DNA from 2 places in the Nesterenkonia flava genome. Region 2 is predicted to be linked to the other one. Evidence: riboswitches for the same ligand, from Rfam matches in the RefSeq annotation. Region 2 holds a riboswitch; the other holds the start of a gene.
What was found. A riboswitch is a leader RNA that binds a small molecule or an ion and turns the genes downstream of it on or off. The one in region 2 is predicted to bind S-adenosylmethionine.

Region 1 (4,415 bases), on a different contig from region 2:
CTTCGGCGAGCAGTCCCCGCTGATCCTCGGCGCCAGCTTCGCCAACCGGCTGGCCGGCTACGGCGGAGAGTTCCTTGACGAGAACGGCAACCCCGTCATCAACTCGCCCGAGGCCGTGGCGTCGCTGGAGGCGCTGGGAGATATCTGGGACCACGCACTGCCCACGCCGGCCGAGACGGATTTCGGCGCTGGAAACTCCGCGTGGTTCGCGGGCAACGTCGCGTTCATCGAGAACTGGACTGACCTGGGCGTCCGGTCTGAGGATCCGGACTCGGGCTCCGAAGTCGCCGGAGAGTGGGGCGTGACCTATCTGCCCCGCGCCGCCGAGGGTGAGGATCCGCGCGCCTCCCTCGTGGCTGGCTTCAGCTGGGTGGTCGCCGGCAACACCGACAAGACCGACCTCGCCCAGCAGTTCATCGCCTGGGCCGCTTCCACGGAGGTCAACTCCGAGCTGCTGACCGCGCTGCCTCCCACCGGCATTGACCCTAACCGCATCTCCTCCCTGGAGGATGAGACCTACGGCGAGGAGTTCCCCGAGCTCCAGGAGGTCAACGCCTCCACCCTGCACGGGGCACTTGCCTGGCCGACGGGCCCCAACGCCACCGAGGCCGCCCAGATTCTGACCGATGAGCTGGCCGCCTACCTCTCCGGTCAGCGAGGCTCGGCACAGGAGGCCCTGGACACGGTGCAGGCCGAATGGGAGCGGCTCCTTGTCGACTGAGACTCTGGCTCCGGCAGCTACGCCGGAGAGTACGACGACGCCCCCGCCGCCTGGGCAGCCCCATGAGACGGGCCAGCCTGGGCGGCGGCCCCGTGCCCGGCGCCTCTCGGAGCGCTTTCATCACCGCCTCTTCATCAGCCCGAGCGTGCTGGTGCTGCTGGTGCTGGCCGCCTACCCCCTGGTGTTCATCGCCTCGGCAGCGTTCACCCGATCGAGTCTGGGCAACCCGTTCCAGGAGTTTGTCGGCACGGACAACTTTGAGACTGCGCTGGGCTCCACTGCAGTGCAGAACTCTCTGGTGCTGGGAACCGGCTATGCCTTCGGTGTGGCTATCGCCAGCACCCTGCTGGGCACGGTCACGGCCGTGGCTCTGTGGCGATCCCTGCGCGCCGGGGCCTTTGTCCGCACGGTGCTGCTGCTGCCCATGATTGTGCCGCCCGTCGTCGTCGGCATTCTCTTCAGCTTCATCTTCAGTCCCTCAGGGGGTCTGCTGGACACCCTCATCCGGCGCTTCACCCCCGGGTCGGGCACCTATGCGGTGCTCTCGGACACCACGTGGGCGATCTTCGGCGTGGGACTGGCTGACGTCTGGGAGTGGACCCCGCTGGTGGTGCTGCTGGTCTTCACCGCGCTGCTGGGCCAGGATCCGGAGATTACTGAGGCGGCGCAGCTCGACGGCGCCAGCGGGTTCCAGCTCTTCCGCCACATCACGCTGCCGGCGGTCGCGGGCACCATCATTGCCGCGTTCCTCATCCGGCTGATCCTCGCGTTCAAAGTCTTTGACCTGGTCTACGTGATGACCTCCGGAGGCCCCGGCTCCTCGACCCAGGTGCCGGCCTACCTCATCTGGCGCTCGGCGCTGCAGAACTTCGACGTCGGGATCGCCGCCACCATCACGCTGCTGCTGGCAGTGGTGGTCACCGTCGTCACTATTCCCGTCTTCATGATCACCAAGAGGCTCCGCGATGACTGAGACCACCACCGCCTCCAAGGCCCTGACCAGCAGGTCCTACCGGCGGCGCCTGCCCCGGCCGGGCCAGCACAAGCAGTCCGTACTGGCCAGCAGCTGGGTGCTGCTGAGCCTCGTCGTCGTGCTGGTGCCGCTGCTCTATCTGGTGTCGATCTCGTTTATGACCCAGGGACAGATCGCGTCGGGGATCCTGTTCCCCTCCCAGCCGGCGACTCAGAACTGGGCCAATGCCTGGGACTCACCCATACCGCGCGGGGTGGTGAACTCGCTCGTCGCCGCCTTCGGAGGAGCGCTGCTGACCCTGGTGCTCGCCCTGCCCGGCGCCTGGGCGATCGCCCGTCACCGCACCGGCGGCAAAGCACTGTCCGGATTAATCCTCAGCCCCTGGCTGCTGCCGCCGATCGTGGCGATCATTCCGCTGCTGACCCTGCTGCGGATCCTGGGACTCACCAACACACTGGAGGGGCTCACCCTGGTGTATGCGCTGATGAACGTGCCGGTGGCCATCTGGCTGCTGGACGGGTTCATCCGCCGCATACCGGTGGAGATCGAGGAGGCTGGGCGCATCGACGGTGCCAGCGAGTGGCAGCTTCTGCTGCGCGTGGTCACGCCCATGCTGGCCCCGGCGCTCATCGCGGTGGGGGTGATCATCGTGATCCTGAACTACAACGAGTTCCTCTTCGCCACCTTCCTCACCCAGAGCCAGGACACCCAGACCGTGCCGGTGCTGCTGGCTGGCATGCTCAGCGAGCGGGTGCAGGACTTCGGGCGGATCGCAGCCTCTTCGCTCATTGCGGTGATTCCTATCTTTGCCGTGGCTGTGCTGCTGCAGCGTTACCTCATTGAAGGGCTGACCACTGGTGCGGTGAAGTAGGCCCCGCACGCGGCCCGCCGGCAGACCCGGGGTCCATTGCGTGGACTTTTATGACGCGGGCCTCGAGCGGTGCTGCAGGACCCGTGTAGGGTCGTACCCGTAACCATCCAGAGCGGCTGAGAGATCTGGCTCGACGACGCCGCAGCAACCTTCGGATACGTCCGTTTCGGTGCTAACGCCAGGACCGATGGAAGAACCCTTCCACCTCACACGGTGTACTGCACCGTGCCTGCGGTGACTCTTCCATCGTGCAAGGAACCGCAACAGGAGGAGCGCCACCCCCATGACCGATGCTCAGGCCAGCAGCGCAGGCTACCCCGTGACCGACGCGGGCCAGCGTGAGATTCTCTTCAACGCCTTCGACATGAACTGCGTGGTGCACCAGTCCCCGGGGCTCTGGCGCCACCCGGATGATCGCGCCCGGGAGTACAACACCATCAAGTACTGGACCGACGTGGCCCAGATCCTGGAGCGGGGCCTGTTCGACGGGCTCTTCATCGCCGATGTGCTGGGTCCCTACGACGTCTTCGACGCCAGCCCGGACGCGGCGCTGCGCTCCGGAGCGCAGATCCCGCTGCAGGATCCGTTCCTGCTGGTGGCCGCCATGGCTGCGGTGACCGAGAACCTCGGTTTCGGCGTCACCGCCGGCACCGCCTACGAGCATCCCTACCCGTTCTCCCGCCGGCTGGGGACCCTGGACCATCTCACCAACGGTCGGGTGGGCTGGAACGTGGTCACCGGATACCTCCCCTCGGCCGCGCAGAACCTGGGTCAGGATGACCAGATGGAGCACGACAAGCGTTACGACCACGCCGATGAGTACATGGACGTGGTCTACAAGCTGCTGGAGGGCTCCTGGGAGGATGACGCCGTCGTCGCCGATAAGGAGTCCGGGCTCTTCACCGATCCCTCCAAGGTCCACCGGATCGAGCACGAGGGCGAGTTCTTCAAGACCCCGGGCATCGGCGTGGTGGAGCCTTCCCCGCAGCGGATGCCGGTGGTCTACCAGGCCGGCGCCTCCACCCGTGGCCGCGCGTTCGCCGGCAAGCACGCCGAGGCGGTCTTCATCAACCCGCCCACCAAGGAGCTGGCAAAGGCTTCGGTGCAGCGCATCCGGCAGGCCGTGGCCGAGGCCGGACGCGACCCCTACGACGTGCGGATCTTCGCCATGCAGACCGTGGTCACCGGACCGACCAACGAGGCCGCCCAGGCCAAGTACGACGACCTGGCCCAGTACATCGATCCCGAGGGTGGTCTGGTGCTGATGTCCGGCTGGATGGGCATCGACCTCTCCCAGTTCGACCTGGACCAGCCCATCGGCGACGTGGAGTCCAACGCCATTCAGTCCACCGTGGAGACCTTCCAGAAGGCCTCCGGCCGGGAGGACGAGGCCTGGACTGTGCGGCAGCTGGCCGAGTGGGTCGGCGTCGGCGGCTTCGGCCCGGTCATCATCGGCGACGGCGCCACTGCGGCCCAGCAGCTCATCGAGTGGCAGGAGGAGACTGACGTGGACGGCTTCAACCTCGCCTACCACATCACTCCCGGGACCTTTGAGGACGTGGTGGAGTACGTGGTGCCCGAGCTGCAGAAGCTGGGCCGCTACAAGACCGAGTACAAGCCCGGCACGCTGCGCAACAAGCTCTTCGGCAAGGGCGACCACCTTCCGGAGAACCACCACGCCGCGCAGTTCCAGCTGCGGCGCAAGAAGTAGGGGAACGACGACGTCTCGTTCGTCTCCCTGACGAGTGATCTCGGATTCCCGGCGCCTTTTGGGTGCCGGAGAGCGTGAGGACGCGGAAAATCCGAGAAAACGCGGAGGAACCCCAGAAGTGGGGAATCCGCGAGAAACA
Region 2 (4,415 bases):
TTCGGCGTGCGCGAGGTCTCCCAGGGCGTAAGCATCGTGGCGCTGGCGGTGGGTCTGTTCGGCCTGGCTGAGATTCTGCGCCTGCTGGTCCACCGCGGAGAGGTGCCGAAGGTGGGGTCGCTGCGCTGGCGCAGCCTGATCCCCACTCGTGATGACCTGCGCAACTCCGCTGGTCCGTGGCTGCGCGGGGGAGGCATCGGCTTCGGCATGGGCCTGCTTCCCGGTCCCAGCATCTCTCTCGCCACGCTGCTCAGCTACCGGGTGGAGTCCCTGGTGGGCCGGGACCGGAAGAAGTTCGGCAAGGGGGCGATCTCCGGGCTGGCAGGACCGGAGGCGGCCAACAACGCTGCCGCCACCTCATCCATGATCCCGCTGCTGGCCCTGGGACTTCCGTTCTCTGCAACCCTCGCGGTGATGCTGGTGGCCATGCAGGTTCACGGAATCCAGCCCGGCCCGCAGCTGGTGAGCTCCCACCCGGACCTGTTCTGGGGCCTCATCGCCTCGCTGCTGATCGGCAACGTCATGCTCCTGGTGCTCAACATCAACTTCATCCGGGTCTGGGTGGCGATGCTGCGCGTGCCCAACTGGATCCTGCTGCCGAGCGTGGTGGCCCTGTGCTGGGCTGGCATTTATAGCTTCCGTCTGAGCTGGTTCGACCTCGCCGCAGCCGCGGTGCTGGCGGTGCTGGGCTTCTGCATGATCCGCTTCAACTTCCAGATCGTGCCGGTGCTGCTGGGCGCGCTCATCGGACCTCTCGTGGAGCGGCACTTCCGTCAGGGCCTGACCGCTGCCAACGGCGAGCTGAGCTACTTCGTCACCCAGCCGATCGCTGCCGGCATCTGGGCAGTGGTGGCTCTGCTAGTGATCGGCTTGCCGCTGCTGCGTTTCTTTGCCGGGCGGCGGCGGCAGCCGGAGTCCGACGCCGCCGCCTAGCCCTGATGCGGGTCACAGAGCGTGGCTGAGCGCCTGATCCAGGTCCGCAAGGATGTCATCGATGTGCTCGATGCCGACCGACAGCCGCACCAGGCCGGGGGTGACGCCCGCAGCGCGCTGTTCGGACTCCGCCAGCTGCCGGTGCGTGGTGGAAGCCGGGTGGATGGCCAGGGACCGCACATCGCCGACGTTGGCCACCAGGGAGTGCAGCTGCAGAGCATCCACGACCGCCTGCCCGGCGCTTGCTCCGCCGTCGACCTCGAACGCCAGCACCGATCCCACACCCTTGGGCAGGTACCTCTGCGCGCGCTCGTGCCAGGGGCTGGAGGCCAGTCCGGGGTAGGAGACTGAGATGACGGCGTCGTGGGCCTCGAGGAACTCGGCGACCTTCTGAGCGTTGAAGACATGGCGTTCAACTCGCAGTGAGAGCGTCTCCAGGCCGAGGTTGATCTCGAAGGCGTTGTGCGGGGAGAGCGAGGGGCCTACATCGCGCAGCAGCTGCACGCGTGCTTTGAGGATGTAGGAGAGGTTCACGCCGAAAGCGCCACCCTCACCCAGGTCGTGGCCGAAGACGAGCCCGTGATAGCTCTCATCCGGCTGGTTGAAGCCGGGGAAGCGCTCCGGGTAGGCGGTGTAGTCGAAGCGGCCGGAGTCCACGATGACCCCGGCGATCGCGGTGCCGTGGCCCCCGAGAAACTTGGTCGCCGAGTGCACGACGACGTCGGCACCGTGCTCGATGGGACGCAGCAGGTACGGGGTGGGCAGCGTGTTGTCCACGATCAGGGGTGCCCCGTATTCGCGGGCGATGGCCGAGACATTCTCGAAGTCCAGGACATCCCCACGGGGGTTGGCCACACTCTCGGCGAAGAACGCCTTGGTGTTCTCGCGGATCGCGGCCCGCCAGGACTCTGGACTGTCGGGGTCCTCGACGAAGCTGACCTGCACACCCAGCTTGGGAAGGGTGTGCTTGAAGAGGTTCTGGGTGCCGCCATAGAGCGAGGGGGAGGCCACGATGTGGTCCCCGGCCTCGGCCACGTTGAGGATCGCCAGGGTCGTGGCAGCCTGCCCCGAGCCCACGGCCAGAGCCCCGACGCCGCCCTCCAGCGCGGCAATCTTGTTCTCCACCGCCTCGACGGTGGGGTTTCCGATGCGGCTGTAGATCGGCGCCACCTCCTGCAGCCCGAAGCGCTTGGCGGCGGCGTCGGTGTCCGGAAAGACGAACGAGGTGGTCTGCTGGATCGGCAGGGCGCGGGCGCCGCTGACCGGATCCGGGGCGACGCCGGCGTGAATCTGCTGCGTCTCAAACTGCCAGGCGGGGGTGGAATCGCTCATGGATGCTCCTTGGGGTGTCTGTGGTCGCCGTCTCGTTTCACCGGTGACGACGCCGATGCTATGCCTTCGGAGGGGATTCCGGTAGAGGGGCGTAATGTTCATACATACGACTGGCATTCGACGGGGAAGGGGAAGAAGCCCTGATGTTGGGGTGAATAAATCGCGTGCATGCCGTAATATGTTCACAGCGATCACGAGTACCGGTTCACTTAAGGCTCTGGCTGACCGGTCGGCAACCCTTCCGCGGTGATGGGGTGCCCCAGATGACGATCCGGCCGCAGGCAGACCGCCTGAGGGCAAGCACGGCTCACAAAGGAGCGCAGCATGTCTGCGACAGCACACCCCAGACCCTCCAGCCACTCACGGCAGGAGCCTTCCTGTTTCAGCACCCGGCAGATCCATCACGGACAGGGATCGCGCGCCGGTGCCGCGGACTCCACAGCGACCCCGGCGGTGGGCGTAGTGCCCCCGGTGCACCTGGCGGCCGCCTATGAATTCACCAGTCTGCGTGACGCTAGAGAAGCCTTTGCTCAGCGGGAGCCGGGATTCACCTACGCACGTACCGGAAGCCCCACCGTGGCTCTCCTGGAGCAGCGCCTCGCAGCCCTGGAGGGTGGTACCGGCGCCGTGGCCACCGCCTCGGGGCAAGCCGCGATCGCGCTGACGCTTCTGGCTCTGGCGGGGCGCTCGGGGCAGAGCGCAGACGGCCTGCCCCATCCAGGGGTGCCCGCCGGGCACGTGGTGGCCTCCTCCCGGATCTACGGCGGAACCGCGGATCTGCTCAACGACTCGCTGGCCGAAGCGGGTATCACCGTCACCTGGGCGGACCCGCACGCCCCGGACGAATGGGAGCGCGCGGTGGATGGGCGCACACGGGCGCTGCTGGTGGAGTCCATCGGCAACCCGCACGGCGACCTTCCGGATCTGGCGGCGCTCGCCGGCCTCGCCCGCCGCGGCGGCATACCGCTCGTGGTGGACAACACCCTGGCAACGCCGTACCTCTTCCGGCCGGGAGAGCACGGAGCGGACTTCGTGGTGCACTCCACCACCAAGTACCTCACCGGCAACGGCACAGCTCTGGGCGGGGCGGTGGTGGACACCGGGCGATTCCGTCCCGAGGCTGACCCTGCCCGCTGGCCCCAGTTCACCGCCGGACTGCCGCGATTCGGCGGGGTGCCGCTGACCCAGCGCTACGGTGACGGGGCGGTGCTACACCTGATTCGCGCCAAGTATCTGCACGACCTGGGACCCTGCGCCGCTCCCTGGAATGCCCAGCAGACCCTCGAGGGGATCGAGACACTGGATGTGAGGATGGATCGCCACTGTCGAGTAGCCGAAGAGCTAGCTCGACGCCTGCAGGACCATCCGGGTGTGGCGCGAGTCCGGCACCCCAGCCTGCCGCAGGACCCCAATGCCGCAGTGGCGGCTCGCGACTTCCCCCGAGGCACCGGCGCGGTGCTGTCCTTTGAACTCGCCGCCGGCCCCTCAGAGGTGGAGCGCTTCATCGATTCTCTGCAGCTCATCAAACTGGCCGCGAACATCGGTGACAGCCGCACCATGGTCGCCCATCCGGCGTCGATGACCCACTGCAGGCTCTCCGAAGCGCTGCGTGAGGCCGGCGCCATCACTGAACAGACCATCCGCCTCTCCGTGGGGCGCGAGGACGTAGAGGACCTGTGGCGCGACCTCCGCCAGGCCTTCGACCGCGCCGGACTGACCGAAACGCAGAACCACCATCTGACCACGCAGGACGGCGCCGCAGAGGCACTGAAAGAGGTGAGCCGCTGATGACGCTGATTCCTGAGACCCCCACCCGCTCCGTCCCGGCTGCGCCGCGGCCGTCGATGCGGCTCCGGCCGGGCTTCGCCACCGAAGCCGTGCATGCCGGTCAGGACCCTGATCCGCTCACCGGCGCGGTCATTCCTCCGATCTACCAGACCTCGACCTTCACTCAGCACGGTGTCGAGACGCTGAAGAACGGGTACGAGTACTCCCGCGGCGGCAACCCCACCCGCAACGGCTTCGAAGCGCAGTTGGCCGCCCTGGAGGGCGGAGGAGCCGCGTTCGCCTTTGCCTCGGGAATCGCCGCCGAGGATGCCTTCCTGCGTGCGGTCCTGCGTCCGGGAGACACGGTGATTGCTGCGGCGGAG

Region 1: it holds a riboswitch for S-adenosylmethionine, as region 2 does, so the genes downstream of both, RH857_RS10570 (LLM class flavin-dependent oxidoreductase) here and RH857_RS03520 (O-acetylhomoserine aminocarboxypropyltransferase/cysteine synthase family protein) in region 2, are expected to answer to the same signal.

The regions. Positions count from the first base shown of each region.
Region 1 is NZ_JAVKGT010000029.1:345-4,759, reverse strand. Features, by position in the region: gene RH857_RS10585 (ABC transporter substrate-binding protein) at 1-721, shown strand, start outside; gene RH857_RS10580 (carbohydrate ABC transporter permease) at 711-1,694, shown strand; gene RH857_RS10575 (carbohydrate ABC transporter permease) at 1,687-2,565, shown strand; SAM riboswitch class I at 2,666-2,759, shown strand; gene RH857_RS10570 (LLM class flavin-dependent oxidoreductase) at 2,849-4,276, shown strand.
Region 2 is NZ_JAVKGT010000006.1:56,609-61,023, forward strand. Features, by position in the region: gene RH857_RS03510 (tripartite tricarboxylate transporter permease) at 1-933, shown strand, start outside; gene RH857_RS03515 (bifunctional o-acetylhomoserine/o-acetylserine sulfhydrylase) at 946-2,265, opposite strand; SAM riboswitch class IV at 2,455-2,574, shown strand; gene RH857_RS03520 (O-acetylhomoserine aminocarboxypropyltransferase/cysteine synthase family protein) at 2,590-4,053, shown strand; gene RH857_RS03525 (cystathionine gamma-synthase) at 4,053-4,415, shown strand, end outside.